DNA from 3 places in the Romboutsia sp. 1001713B170207_170306_H8 genome. Region 3 is predicted to be linked to each of the others. Evidence: riboswitches for the same ligand, from Rfam matches in the RefSeq annotation. Region 3 holds a riboswitch; each other region holds the start of a gene.
What was found. Region 3 has a riboswitch for cobalamin ahead of I2A66_RS15895 (cobyric acid synthase). Riboswitches for the same ligand answer to the same signal wherever they lie in the genome.
Positions count from the first base shown of each region.

Region 1: it holds a riboswitch for cobalamin, as region 3 does, so the genes downstream of both, cbiQ (cobalt ECF transporter T component CbiQ) here and I2A66_RS15895 (cobyric acid synthase) in region 3, are expected to answer to the same signal.
Region 2: it holds a riboswitch for cobalamin, as region 3 does, so the genes downstream of both, asnB (asparagine synthase (glutamine-hydrolyzing)) here and I2A66_RS15895 (cobyric acid synthase) in region 3, are expected to answer to the same signal.

Region 1 is NZ_JADNAX010000004.1:249,943-255,249, reverse strand. It holds gene I2A66_RS10640 (nitric oxide reductase activation-like protein) at 1-606, shown strand, start outside; cobalamin riboswitch at 669-857, shown strand; gene cbiQ (cobalt ECF transporter T component CbiQ) at 981-1,670, shown strand; gene I2A66_RS10630 (energy-coupling factor ABC transporter ATP-binding protein) at 1,672-2,490, shown strand; gene I2A66_RS10625 (BMP family lipoprotein) at 2,650-3,666, shown strand; gene I2A66_RS10620 (ABC transporter substrate-binding protein) at 3,903-5,307, shown strand, end outside.
Region 2 is NZ_JADNAX010000002.1:40,076-45,382, reverse strand. It holds gene I2A66_RS04880 (DUF1846 domain-containing protein) at 1-1,170, shown strand, start outside; gene dinB (DNA polymerase IV) at 1,425-2,519, shown strand; cobalamin riboswitch at 2,567-2,762, shown strand; gene asnB (asparagine synthase (glutamine-hydrolyzing)) at 2,979-4,820, shown strand; gene I2A66_RS04865 (Crp/Fnr family transcriptional regulator) at 4,890-5,307, opposite strand, start outside.
Region 3 is NZ_JADNAX010000016.1:3,491-8,797, reverse strand. It holds gene I2A66_RS15900 (cobyrinate a,c-diamide synthase) at 1-585, opposite strand, end outside; gene I2A66_RS15895 (cobyric acid synthase) at 614-2,131, opposite strand; cobalamin riboswitch at 2,279-2,467, opposite strand; gene I2A66_RS15890 (histidine phosphatase family protein) at 2,491-3,096, opposite strand; gene cobS (adenosylcobinamide-GDP ribazoletransferase) at 3,115-3,888, opposite strand; gene cobU (bifunctional adenosylcobinamide kinase/adenosylcobinamide-phosphate guanylyltransferase) at 3,891-4,451, opposite strand; gene cobT (nicotinate-nucleotide--dimethylbenzimidazole phosphoribosyltransferase) at 4,474-5,307, opposite strand, start outside.

The DNA of each region.
Region 1 (5,307 bases), on a different contig from region 3:
GAAAACAAAAAAGGAAGATATGTAATTGACATATTGTTAGACTCAAGTGGTTCACAAAGTAGAAATCAGTATCAAGTTGCAATACAAGCATACATAATCTCTAGTGCTCTTACACTGGCAGGTATACCTAATAGAGTTAGCGCATTTTCTAGCTTTTTAGATTATACAATTTTAAAAAGGTTTAGAGATTATAACGACTCTATAGATAAAAATGATAATATATTTGAGTATTTTTGTTCTGGTAACAATAGAGATGGTCTTGCTATAAAATCTGTATGTGAAGGTTTATTAGAAAGGGAAGAAGAAAATAAAATTTTAATAGTACTAAGTGATGGAAAACCTAATGATGTTAAATTTGGTTCAAGTAAAGAACGAAGTATAAGAGGTGAAATATCTTATAAAGGTAAAATAGCTGTAAATGATACTGCTAAAGAAGTAAGAATTGCTAGACAAAATGAAATTTTAGTCTTAGGAGTATTTACAGGTAAAGAAAATGAAATTGATGCAGAAAAATTAATCTATGGAAAAGATTTTATATATACTAGAGACATAGAAAAATTCTCAGATATTGTTTCAAATTATTTAAAAAAAATTATAGAAAATTAAAAATATAAAAAAGGAATATAAATTATAATATAGAAATAGATATTAGTACAAAGATGTAAATTAAATAAAAAAGTATCAATAGGTTCTAACATGAATTAGATTAATAGGGAAAGAGGTGAAATTCCTCTACAGCCCCCGCTACTGTAAGGTGGACGAAACTTTTAAAAACCACTGTGGTATTAGTTACTATGGGAAGGAGAAGGAGTAGAATGAAGCTAAGTCAGGAGACCTGCCTATGATATTTTAAAATAACTTTTTCGGGGAGGAAAAGATTATGGTGAATCACATATCAGGTGATTTTATTATGAGATTAAAGCCTAACCAAATAGTTAGGCTTTTTTTATTTATAATATATACAGAAGGAAGATATTAATATGATAATAATTGATAAATATGCTTATTCAAATAAATTAATACATACAAATCCAAATATAAGATTTGCAGTAGGTATAATTTTTTTATTAGGATCTATGTTAATAAAAAATTTAATTATTTTATCACTTATTATTTTATTAATGAGTGTAATAATAGTTGGAATTGCTAAAATCGATATAAAGGGTTATATAAAGCTCTTGAAGATACCAATGATATTTTTAATTATGAGTATAACTACGACTCTTATAAATATATCTAATGATCCAAACTTACTAATTAAAAGCTTTTGTATATGTAGCAATTATATAGGTATTTCTAAAGAATCACTAAATATATCACTTCAAATATTATTTAGAGCAATGTCATGTTTGACTTGTGTTTATTTTATAATATTAACGATACCATTTAATCAACTTTTATTTATATTTAAAAGTTTACATATGCCAACTATAATTTTAGAGTTATCAATGTTAATTTATAGATTTATATTTATATTTTTAGAAGAAGTATCAGATATACGTAAGTCTCAGGAGTTAAGATTTGGATATACAAACCTAAAGACATCTTATAAGTCTTTTGGGCTTTTGGGAAATTTATTATATAAGAGAATGATGATTAGATATGAAGAGATGTGTATATCGTTAGACATGAAATTATATGATGATAGATTCTATATAGTAGGAGAATAGTATGTTTAAAATAAATAACTTAACTTATAAGTATGAAAAGGATAAACTAGCTTTATCAAATATAAATATGGATTTTGATAAAGGAGATATAATAGGGATAATAGGTAGCAATGGTTCTGGAAAATCCACATTATTTATGAATATGATGGGTATTTTAAAGCCAGATTTAGGAACTATATTATTTAAAAATGATATTATTAAATATAACAAAAAGTATCTATATGATTTAAGAAAAGAAGTAGGGATAGTGTTTCAAGATCCTGAAAAACAAATATTTTACTCTATGGTTTATGATGATATAGCATTTGCTTTACGAAATTTAGGTATAAAAGAAAGTATCATAAAAGAAAGAATAACTAAAGCACTTGAATCAGTAAATGGATTACATCTTATTGATAGACCTGTACACTTTTTAAGCTATGGACAGAAAAAAAGGGTAGCTATAGCATCTGTTATAGCTATGGAAAATAAAATGGTACTTTTAGATGAGCCAACTGCAGGATTAGATCCAATTAGTACTAGAGCTATAGTTGATATTATAAATAATTTAAAAAAGAAAGGTATAAAAATTGTTATTTCTAGTCATGATATGAATTTAATATATGAAATCTGTGACTATATATATGTTTTAAATCAAGGTGAAATAATTAGCGAAGGTAGAACAGATACTGTTTTTAATGATGAAAAAAAGATATTAAGAGCAGGTTTAGAGTTACCTTGGTTAGTAAAGCTTCATAATAACTTAGATTTACCATTATTTAGGACTGAAGAAGAGTTATATAAGTTTTGGAGTAAGTCTAAAGTAATAGTAAATCCTTAATTAGCCCTCAACCTATTTTATATAGATTAAATAAATAACCCTTAACCAAATTTGATGGTACCCTAGAATTCCTCCAAAGTTCTAGGGATATTTTGTATTTACAAGTGTATATACACTTGGTAAAATATAACATATAAACTGGGGTTTAGGAGGAATACTATGAAGAAAAAAATGAAATTATTATTTTTAATAATGCTAAGCGTAGTCTTTACTTTTGGGGTAATAGGATGTAATTCAACAAATAGTAATGATGCAGAGGCAGAAAGTACATATGAGTTTAAAATTGGTATTGTTCTTGGAGAAGGTGGTGCAAATGATCAAAGCTTCAATCAATCATCACTAGAAGGATTTGATAAAGCAAAAGAGAATCTAGGGGTTATAGGAAATTATTTAGAAGCAAACCAAGAGGCAGATTATAAGCCTAATATAGAGACATTTATAGACCAAGATGTAGACCTAGTGATAGGTGTAGGTTATACTACAGCAAAAGCTATGTTAGAAGCCGCTCAAATATATGAAGATAGAAACTTTGTAATTATAGATCATAATTATGAAGAGGAAGGAAAGGAAATTCCTCAAAATATGGCTTGTGTAACTTTTGATGAAAGAGAAGTTGCTTATTTAGTTGGATTAATAGCTAGCAATATGACGGAAACTAATAAAGTTGGTTTTATAGGTGGTATGAAAGATCCTAATATAACTAGATTTGAAGAAGGATTTAAAAAGGGTGTTAAAGATGGCAAAGAAGGAGTAGACTTACTATCTCAATATGCAAATTCATACGACGATGCTAGTTTGGGTAAATCTATAGCAAATCAGATGTATTCTAAAAATATAGATATTATATTTTCAGCTGCAGGAAATGTTGGTACAGGAGCTATAGAGTCAGCTAAAGAACAAAATAAGTATGCAATAGGTGTTGATATGGATCAAAATAGTTTAGCTCCAAATAATGTAATAACCTCAGCAATGAAAAGAGTCGACATAGGTGTATATGATATAATAGAGCAAGCTAAAGAAGGTAAGTTTAAAGGTGGACAAGTTACTGTATATGGATTAAAAGAAGGTGGGGTTGGAATAGCACCTACTACAGATATTAATGTACCAAGTGAGGTATTAGATATAATAAAAGAGCAACAAGATAGAATTGTAAATGGGGAGATTAAAATCAACTAGAGTATTTGTCGATATTTAAGACAAAATGTACCACGATATAAATTGACAATATTTTGACATGTGTGCCATAATTTAAGTATAAAATAAGTTCTTCTATGAAAGAAGAAGTAATAAATTAGAACCATGAAGGTTTTTATATGTAAAAGTAATTTTATGTGAGGATACATAATTTTATTAAAATACATATAAAAGCCTTTTTTTATGGAGAAATGTATCTATTATAAGGGGGAGTAAAAATGATACTAAAAAAATTAAGAAAATCTATTTCATTAATGTTAGTTTTATCACTTACAACAATATCTTTAGTAGGATGTTCTAATACTGATTCAAAGAATAATGATTCATCTAAAGCTAGTGCAGTAAGTGAAAGAAAGTCTAATAATGAGCTTGTAGTTGCAGTAGCAAGTGAGCCAGAAGCTGGGTTTGATGCTACAACAGGCGGACATGGTTCTATGACAAAAGTATTTTTTAGTACTTTATTTAAAAGAGATAAAGAATTAGGAATAGAAAATGATATAGCTACAGGATATGAAGTGTCTGAAGATAGATTAACATGGATAGTGAAAATAAGGGATGATGTTAAATTTACTGATGGGGAATCTTTAACAAGTGAAGATGTTGTTTATACATATGAAACTGCGAAAGAGAGTGGTTCTGAAATAGATTTAACAATGCTAGAAAGTGTAACAGCTATAGATGAGAATACAATAGAGTTTAAACTTACTAAACCACAGTCAACATTTATTGAAAAATTAGCGTATTTAGGAATTGTTCCCAAACATGCTCATAATGAAAATTTCGCAGACAATCCAATTGGATCTGGACCATTTAAATTTGTACAATGGGATAAAGGTCAACAAGTTATAGCAGAAAAAAATGAAGATTATTATGGTGATGCTGCAGGCATAGATAAACTTACTATGGTGTTTTTAGATACTGATGCTGCTTATGCAGCGGTAAAATCAGGAGATGTTGATATGGCATCTATAACAGGATCTTTAGCAAGTGAAAAAGTTGATGGTACAAAAATTGTTGATTTAGATACAATAGAAACTTTTGGTGTAGAATTCCCTATGCAAAAAAGTGGAGAAAAAGATAATGATGGGAACTCTATAGGAAATGATGTAACAAGTGATGAAGCAATAAGAAAAGCTTTAAATATAGCTGTAGATAGAGACGAGATAGTTGAAGGTGTACTAGAAGGATATGGGACACCATCAACTACAGGACTTGAAAAAATGCCTTGGTTAAATGAAGAAACTATAATAAAAGAAGATGGAAATATAGATGAAGCTAAAGAAATATTAAAGAACGCAGGTTGGGAGGATACAAATTCAGATGGAACTATAGATAAAGATGGTTTAGAAGCAGAATTTAAGTTATTATATACTGATGGTAAATATAGACAGGAACTTGGCTTAGCATTTGTTGAAGTAGCAAAAGAATTAGGAATTAAAGTTAGTTTAGAAGTTAAGACTTGGGATAATATAGTAGATGAAATACATTCAGAAGCAGTTCTATTTGGATTTGGATCAGGAGATCCATCAGAATTATACAACCTATATAGTAGTAAAGCATCTGGGGGAGGAATACCTTGGGATAATGCAGGTTACTACAAAAATGAAACTGTCGATAGTTATA
Region 2 (5,307 bases), on a different contig from region 3:
AGATTTGAAGGACAACCTGCAACTACAGTATTCATAAATAAGTTAGAGAGAATGGGGATAAAAGTATATAAGCATGCTCCAACAAAGGGATACCCAACTGATGTTGATACAATAGTTAGTGATGAAGGATATGGTGCAAATCCTTATATAGAAACAACTAAACCTATAGTTGTAGTAACAGCTCCAGGACCAAATAGTGGAAAGTTAGGAACTTGTTTAAGTCAGTTATATCATGAAAATAAAAGAGGAAATAGCGTTGGATACTCTAAATTCGAAACATTCCCAGTTTGGAATTTACCGCTTAAACATCCAGTAAATATAGCTTATGAAGCAGCTACTGTAGATTTAAAGGATGTTAACATGATAGATTCATTCCACCTTGAAAGATATGGTGAAACATCAGTAAACTACAATAGAGACTTAGAATTATTCCCAGTACTTAAGAAAATAATAGAAAAAATAACTGGAAAAGAATCTATATTCCAATCACCAACAGATATGGGCGTTAATAGGGTTGGATTTGGTATAATAGATGATGAAGTAGTTAGAGAAGCTTCTAAGCAAGAAATAATAAGAAGATACTTTAAAACTGCATGTGAGTATAAAAAAGGTCAATTTGATAAAGATGCATTTGACACTATAAAGTTAATAATGGAACAAGTTGGATTAAAGCCTGAAGATAGAAAGGTTGTTACACCATCTAGAGAATACAGTGCGAAGTTAAAAGAAACTGCAGAAAAAACAGATAGTTGCTCAGTTGTAGCATTAGAACTAGTTGATGGAACGATACTTACAGGAAAGAGTTCAAATTTAATGAATGCAAGTGCAGCGGCAATATTAAACGGAATAAAACATTTAGCTAATATATCAGATGATATGCATTTATTATCTCCTGCAATTTTAGAACCAATTGTAAATTTAAAAACTAAAACATTAGCAAGTAGAACTCCAGAATTAAGTTGTGAAGAAATACTAATGGCTTTAAGCGTAAGTGCTGTTACAAATCCAACTGCTCAAGCAGCTGTGGAAAAACTTCCAATGTTAAATGGATCTCAAGCTCATTCAACTACAATATTAAGTAAAACAGATGAACAAACATTTAGAGAACTTGGCATAGATGTGACTTGTGATCCAGAATATCCATCACAAAACTTATATTACGCTAACTAACAAAATAAAAGTATAGAAAATCAGACCATGCTACAATAGTAGAATGGTCTTTTTTAAATATAAAATACAAAATACAAATAAAAATATACATAAAAATAAATTTACGGTTATCAATAAGGAATAAATACTTAGTTCCTTGGAATACTTATTTTAAATGTTTTTAAGGGATTTTGCAAGAAAAACTTTTAAAAATACAAAAAAAATATTTTATAATAATTATTAACTTGAATTTTTAAGTGGAGGTAATAGTTTGGATGGAAAATAGAAAAATAATTCATATAGATATGGATGCATTTTTTGCATCTGTAGAACAAAGAGATAATCCGTTGTTAAAAGGAAAACCGGTAGTAGTTGGTGGACCTCCAGAAAGTAGGGGAGTTGTTACAACATGTTCATATGAAGCAAGAAAATTTGGAATACATTCAGCTATGCCATCTAAAATAGCTTATAAAAGATGTCCTTATGCAATATTTGTGTATCCTAGATTTGATGAGTATCGTAAAGTATCTAATCAAATAAGAGAAATATTTCATAGATATACAGATTTAGTGGAGCCATTATCATTAGATGAGGCATATTTAGATGTTACAAACAACAAGAAAAATATAAAGTATGCAACAACTATAGCTAAAATGATAAAAAATGATATTTTAAAAGAAACTAATCTAACAGCATCAGCTGGAGTTTCATATAATAAGTTTTTAGCTAAGCTTGCATCAGATTATAAAAAACCTAATGGTTTAACTGTTATAACACAAGAGGATTCTCAAGAATTCTTAGATAAGCTTCCTATAAATAAATTTTTTGGTGTAGGAAAAGTAACTGGAAAAATACTTAAAAATATGGGGATACAAAATGGATATGATTTAAGGCAATTAAATATTTATGAACTAGAAAATATTTTTAAAAATAGGGGATATCTATTTTATCAATTTTCTAGGGGTATTGACTATAGACCCGTAGAGCCTTATAGAGAGAGAAAATCTATTGGTTCAGAGGCTACTTTAAGCCAAAACTTAAGTATTGATGAAGAAGAGGTTACTAATATATTAAGTGAGTTATGTGAAGATGTTGCATATAGATGTAAATATTCAGATAAGCTAGGAAAAACAGTTACATTAAAGATAAAGTATGAAGATTTTACTCAAATAACTAGAAGTATAAGTTTAGAGCATCCTATAAACACTAAGAAAGATATTAGAATTAATGTATATAATCTGTTAAAAAACCTAGAAGATAATAAAAAGCAGATAAGATTATTAGGAGTTACACTATCTAATTTAGTAGATAAGGAAGTTGAAGCTGGCAATATAACAATATTTGAATATATGAATAATTTAAAAAAATAGTAATTTTAGCTGTTGAAAAATAAAAGTATAGTAAATATAATTAAAGTATAAATATAAATTATTAAGGTGTACAAATGAGTACTTAAAAGGGAATATGGTGAAAGTCCATAACAGCCCCCGCTACTGTAAGAATGACGAACGCTTGAGAGTTTGGAGACTCTAATTCCACTGGTGTATACTGGGAAGGATAAGCTATTAGGTTGAGTTCAAAGTCAGGAGACCTGCCTAAAATTAAGCATTAATCTTTCGGAGGGAGAGAATATGTAATATGAGGGTTATTTTTATATAGATATATTTTAAAGTACATATTATATATTTTGAGAACCGAGAGATATTGGTTCTTTTTTATTTTATATATTTATATTAAAAAAACTATTTAAGAAAAAAATACTTTCTATAACATTAAGCCTAAGCATACATAAAATAAATTATGCAGTTTAAGTTTAAGGAGGAAGGCTAATGTGTGGAATATCAGGATGGTGTAACCTTAATGACAATATAAAGGATTACACAAATATAGTTGAGAATATGATATCAACCTTAAGATTTAGAGGTCCTAACTCTGAAGGTATAAAGACATATTCACACTCTATTATTGGACACAAAAGATTAGCGATTGTAGATCCAACAGGTGGATTACAACCGATGAGTAAAACTATAGGAGATAGAGAATATACAATTTGCTATAACGGAGAGTTATATAATACTGAAGAGGTTAGAGATAGATTAAAGGAAAGAGGATATACATTTGATTCATATTCAGATACAGAAGTTCTTTTAACAGCATATATAGAGTTCGGTGAATTGTGCTTAGATTATATAAATGGAATTTATGCATTTGGAGTATGGGACGAGTATAAACAAGAATTATTTTTAGCAAGAGACACACTTGGTGTAAAGCCATTATTTTATTCTTACAAGAATGGGAACTTAGTTTTTGGATCTGAAGAAAAGGCATTACTAACTCATCCATTAATTAGTCATGTTGTTGATCGAGATGGATTTTTAGAGTTAATATCACTAGGACCTGCTAGAAGCCTAAATAGTGGTATTTTTAAAGATATAAGAGAAGTTCCACCATCACATTATTTAAGATTTAATAAATCAGGCATAAAATTAAAAGAGTATTGGAAGCTTCAAGCTAAAGAACATGAGCATAACTTAGAAGAAACTAAGAAATATGTAAGAGATTTATTGATTGAAGCAATAGAGGGTCAACTTGTAAGTGATGTACCTGTGTGTACTTTTTTATCTGGTGGATTAGATTCTAGTATAATATCAAAGGTAGCAGCAGATGCTTTCAATAGACAAGGAAAAGAAACACTTAATACTTTTTCTATAGACTATACAGATAATGAAAAATATTTTAAGAAAAGTTATTTTCAACCAAACTCAGATTCATATTGGGTAAAGGTTATGGCAGAGTATATCGGAAGTAATCATCATGACGTAGTTCTTGATAATGTAGAACTTGCGCATGCTTTAATAGATGCAACTATGGCATCTGATTTACCAGGTATGGCAGATATTGACTCATCCTTAGACCTTTTTTCAAGAGAGGTAAGTAAACACGCTACAGTTGTTTTATCTGGAGAATGTGCAGATGAGGTTTTTGGAGGGTACCCTTGGTATACTAGAGAATATGATTCTATAGAAATTTTCCCTTGGGCTACCACAATTGGTTATAGGAAAAATGTATTAAATGATAGTTTGAAGTTGTTACCAATAGAAGATTATGTAAAGCAAGCATGTAGAGATAGTATAGCTAAGGTGCCTAAGCTTAATGGAGAATCAAAGGAAGATTCAATAATGAGAGAATTATCATACTTAAATCTAAAATGGTTTATGATAACTTTATTAAATAGGAAAGATAGAATGACTATGCATAATAGTTTAGAAGGTAGAGTACCTTTTGCAGATAAAAGATTAGTAGAATATGCATTTAATATGCCTAAGCATATAAAACTGCTAAATGGAAGAGAAAAAGGACTGTTAAGAGAAGCATCTAAAGGAATATTACCAGAAAATATCGTTGAAAGAAAAAAAAGCCCTTATCCTAAAACTCATAATCCAATATACACAAAAGAAGTATGTAAGATGTTAAAGAGAATATTAGATGATAAAAGTTCCCCTATTCATCAAATTATAGATGAAGAATTTGTAAAAGAATTAGTTCAGACTGGTGGTTCAGCATTTAACCAACCTTGGTTTGGACAATTAATGACAGGTCCTCAAGTTATAGCATATTTAATTCAAATAAACACTTGGATGAATCTTTATAATGTAGACTTACAATTATAGATAGAATGCTAAAAATAGCTTAATTTTATACAAATATAAAGTATAAAATTAAGCTATTTTTGTTTTAAGTTAGTCCATCAGAATATCTTCCAAAGCCTCTCTATCTAGTATCTTTATTATGTTTTTTTGATAATCTATTAATCCTTCATCTTTCATGTTAATTAATTCTCTTGAAAGTGAAGGTCTAGGAATTCCAAGTGATTCAGAAAGCTTTTGTTTTGTCATGTTTAATTTTATAAAATTACTTTTTTGGATGTTAGATTCTTGTATTAAAAAGTTGCATAGTTTTTGTTTAATTGTGCTAAATGATAAACCAGTTATAGATTTATTTAAAGTTATTATCTTATTAGTTAAGTCATTTAAAAATAACTTCAAGAAACTAGGGTGGCTAGTACAAAAATAAATAAAATCATCTTTATCTATAAACATTACCTCGCTATTAGTTGATGAAATAACTGTAGCTGGATAAGAGTTAGCATCAGAGAAT
Region 3 (5,307 bases):
ACTTGGTACAAGACCTAAGTGTCTTGATTCTAGAGAAAATTCTTTATTTGGAGGAAAATATCCTAATACCTCTACTTTTGCATAAGTTTCTATTGACTCTTTAAGTATTTCATAGTGACTTTTCGATTTAACATTATTTACTATAACTCCACCTATTTTTATATTTTCATCTAGCATTTTATATCCAAGTACCATAGCTGCTGCAGATGCTGCCATTGCTTTCGCATTTATTACTAATATAACTGGTGCTTTTAATAACTTTGATGCATATGAACTTGTACAACTATCTAAGTTTATTCCTAGCCCATCATATAGTCCCATAACACCTTCTATTACACTTATATCTGCATCTTTTGAAGCTTCATTTAATATGTATTTCAATTTTTCATCATCTAACATATATGAATCTAAGTTTCTTGAATTTCTTCCTGTTATAAATGTGTGATATGATGGATCTATATAATCGGGACCTACCTTGTATGGTTGTACTTTCATATTCCTTTTTGTAAGTGCTTGCATTATTCCTAGAGAAATTGTTGTTTTTCCAACTCCACTGTTAGTACCTGCAATTAATATTTTTTTCATATATTTCACCTGACCATTATTATATTTTCTAGTCTTTCATTATTTCATAAATCTTTTCTATATCTAAATGTTCTCTTAAAAAATCAGCTAATTTATCATATTCTTTTTCCTTAAATTCTTTATATGAACTTACCTTACTATCTAACTTATCTAAATTTTTCATATCTCTTATATTATTTAGTAAAGTTCTAGTAAATTCTATCTCATCAAATATTCCATGAATATATGTTCCAAATACATTTCCTTCTTCATTAACACTTCCTTCAGTGTAACTTACATCTTCACTTAATTTTTTAGTTATAGTATTCAAATTGCTTGTACTACTTCCTCTATTAGTAACTCCCATGTGTATTTCATAACCAGTTATCTTTTTATTTCCTAGATTTCTTAGATATCCATTTTTATTCTCGCATATAGATGCCTCTACTTGTGTTGTTGTTTTTTGAATCTCAAATATAGTTTCTGTGTCTAAAAGCCCAATTCCATCATATTCTTCTATTTCACCTTCTACATGGTACGGATCTTTTAGTTTCTTACCTAGCATTTGATATCCACCACAAATACCAATAATTAATTTACCTTTTTTATGTAGAGATTTTATTTGTTCTTCTAATCCATTATCTCTAATGAATTTTAGATCATCTATTGTACTTTTACTTCCAGGTATAATTACTATATCTGGATTTCCTAAAGATTCTCCATAATCTACATATCTTACACTTACATCCTCTTGAGTTTCAAATATATGGAAGTCTGTGAAATTTGACATATGAGGAGTCCTTATTATCTCTATATTAATATCTCTTGTACCAACTGATTTCTTAAACCTAGTTGTTACACTATCTTCATCTTCAATTTTTATATCATTATAAGGAAGTACACCTAATACAGGAACTTTTATAATGTCTTCTAACATTTTTATACCATCTTCTAAAAGTTCTTTTCTTCCTCTAAATTTATTTATAATTACACCTTTTACTCTTTTTCTTTCTTCTTCATCTAACAAAAGCATTGTGCCTGCAAGTGATGCAAATACTCCACCTCTATCTATATCTCCAACTATTATCACAGGAGTATTAGCAATCTTAGCCATGCCCATATTAGATATATCTCTTGACTTTAAGTTTATTTCGGCACAACTTCCTGCTCCTTCCATAACTGTAATATCATATTTATTATTTAATTCCTCAAAAGTATCTTTTAGCACATCCATAAGCTGTAATTTATAATCGTGATATTCAATTGAAGACATATTTCCAACTACTTTACCTCTGACTATGACTTGACTTTTATGATTTCCTGAAGGTTTTAACAAAATTGGATTCATATCTGCTATTGGTTCAATTCCACAGGCTTCTGCTTGTGAAACTTGTGCTCTTCCCATTTCAAGACCTTCTTTAGTTATAAAAGAATTTAAGGCCATGTTTTGAGATTTAAATGGAACTACACTATATCCATCTTGTTTAAATACTCTACATAATCCTGTTACGATAGTACTTTTGCCAACATTAGAGGCTGTACCTTGCAGCATTATTTTTTTGCCCATTATTTCACTTCCTTTTTCTTATAATTTAAAATAGGGCTATTAGAAATCTTATATTTTACAGAAAAATAAAAAAAGTCCGAACTTTCCAGTTTTCGGACTTTTTTTATTTCATAATATATCAAATAAAAGCTTCACCCCGAAGACTCTATTGTAAAATTATCTTAGGCAGGTCTCCTGGCTTAACTTCATCCTACTCCTATAACCTTCCCATCAAATTTGACAGTGGCTTATTATAATAGTTTCGTCGGTTTCACAGTAGCGGGGGCTGCAAAGGCTTTTACCTTTTTCCCTTTTAATCTCTTCTAGATGATAAGAACCTAAGTAATCTCATATTCGATTTTAATAACTTATTAATCTATTTATCTTAAGAAACTAGTATTATTCATACTATTTATTACAGTAAATCCATTGTCAACTTCTAAAATAGTAACTGAAGCATTATCTATCCTAAAGTTCCAATGGTACTTATAAGAATTTGATATTAGGTAAGTAATTATATTTCTAATACTTCCTCCATGAGAACATATTAAAATCGTCTTACCTTCATTGTCATTTAATATACTTTTAATTTCTTTTACTACTCTTTCATAAGAATCTATCAAACTTTCTCCATTTGGATATTTATATTCATATCCATAATCTATCATTTTTTGAAATTCATCTGGATAATTAGATTTTATTTTGCTAAAACTCATTCCTTCAAAATCTCCAAAGCTGATTTCTTTTAATCTTTCTTTTTCTATTATCTCTAAATTTCTATTTTTTGCTATTTGTTCTACAGTATGTTTTGTTCTTGAAGACGTTGTTGTATATATTTTATCTATATTCTCATCTTTTAGATAATTAATGAGTCTTTTAATTTGAGCTTTTCCTTCTTCACTTAATTCACTATCTATATGTCCAGATAATTTACTATCCTTGTTATCTTCAGTAATGGCATGTCTTACTAATATTAATTTTATCATAAATTCTCCTCTATATGGCTAAACTACAAAATTTAAAGTCATATATATATATATTAAATATGTTAGCTCTGATAGTTCTATACTACATCCTAATATATCTCCAGTTACTCCATCTATTTTCTTATAAACATGTTTTTTAAATAGTATATTAAATATAAAAACTACTGGTACTGAAATTAATATACTTAAAAATAATATATTATTTGATGAGAATATTAATTTTGATATTAACCCTAATATAGCTATTGAGTATAATGTAGCTGTTAAAAACATTTTTGTTGAGCATTTTCCAATGAATAAGTTTCCTAATCCATTTTTTCTAGGAGTTACGGTTTTATATGTTAAGATTAGTACACCAAGCCTACCAAGCACAGGCATAAATATTATAAGCCATAATAATCCTTCATTTATAATACTATATATAAATCCTATTTTAAATAATAAAACAAACATTACTGATAAAAGTGAATTTGTTCCAAGCCTTGAATCTTTCATTATTTCTAGCATTTTCTCTTTATCTCTATAACTATATAGTGCATCAAATGTATCACCTAATCCATCTATATGTAATCCACCAGTAAGCATCACTGCACTTAATGTAATTATTAAAGAGCTTACAAATGGATCAAATAATATAAGAGACAATTTTCCTACTAAAAATTCTAATATTCCAAGCACTAATCCTACTAATGGAAAATAGTATAAAGATTTGTGAAACTCTTCATCAAATCCAACATTTATATTTATGGGAATTCTGGTCATAAATTGTAATATTAAAATAAATCTTTTCATAACTATCCTTTTATCTTCATAGGTATACCACTAACTACAAAATGAACTTCATCACTTTTTTTAGCTATAAGTTGATTTACCCTTCCTACAATATCAGAATATACTCTAGTAAGTTTATTTCCAGGAACAATTCCCATTCCTATTTCATTTGTAACCATTACAAAATATAAATCCGTTTTTTCTACTTCTTCAAGTAATTTTTCAACTTGTGATTTTATATATAATTCTAAAGCATTTATCTCATAAGTATCTGCACTATCTACATCAATATCAGAGTCAAACATTAAATTGTTAACTAACAATGTTATGCAATCCAATATTACTGTTTCATGCTCTTTAGATATATCTTTGATTATTGAGTGTATATCTTTAAATTTCTCATAAGTTTTCCATTCTGAAGGTCTACTATTTTGATGCTTTTTTACTCTATCTTTCATCTCATTATCAAATGGTATTGATGTTGCTATATATGCTGTTTTATTATTTCTATCTTTACATAGTGATTCTGCAAAATTACTTTTACCTGATCTTGCACCACCAGTAACTAAAATAATTTTACTCATATTAACTCTCCTTAAATTTGTATTATCTACCTAACATATCAATTTCATCATATGTAACCATATTCTTATATGTAAATGTACATGCTTCTATTATATTAAATGCTAAAGCTGCTCCACTACCTTCTCCTAATCTCATATCCATATTTAATACTGGACTTAACTTTATTATAGATAAAGCTTTTTGGGTTCCTGGTTCTGCAGATAAGTGTGATCCTATCATATAATCTCTAGTTATTGGATTAATAGTATATGCAAGTAATGCTGCAGCATATGATATAAATCCATCTATAACAACTGGAGTTTTATTTGCACTACATCCCAATATTACACCAGCCATAGCTCCTATTTCAAACCCACCAACTTTTTCTAATATATCTATGCCATCTTTAGGATTTGGATTATTTAAAGCTATTGCTTTTCTAATTACATCCGCTTTATGCTTTAATCTTTCTCTTTTAAGTCCTGCACCTATTCCTGTTATCTCTTCAGGATCACAATCTCCAATAACAGATATTATCGCTGTACTTGGAGTCGTGTTACATATACCCATTTCTCCAATGCCTATAACATTATATCCTTTTTCTATACTTTTTTCAGCCATTTCTATACCTATTTCTAAACATCGTATTGCTTCTTGTCTAGACATAGCTGGTCCTTTTGCCATATTTGATGTGCATTTTCTAATTTTATAATCCAACACACCTTCCATTTTTTCGTCAGTATTTATACCTACATCTACAGCAACTACATCTGCTCCAACAAATTTAGCTATTGTGCCTACACCACATGTTCCATTTGCAAAGTTAGGAAATTGAAGTTTAGTTATTTCTTGAGGATCTGGTGCTACACCTTCTTC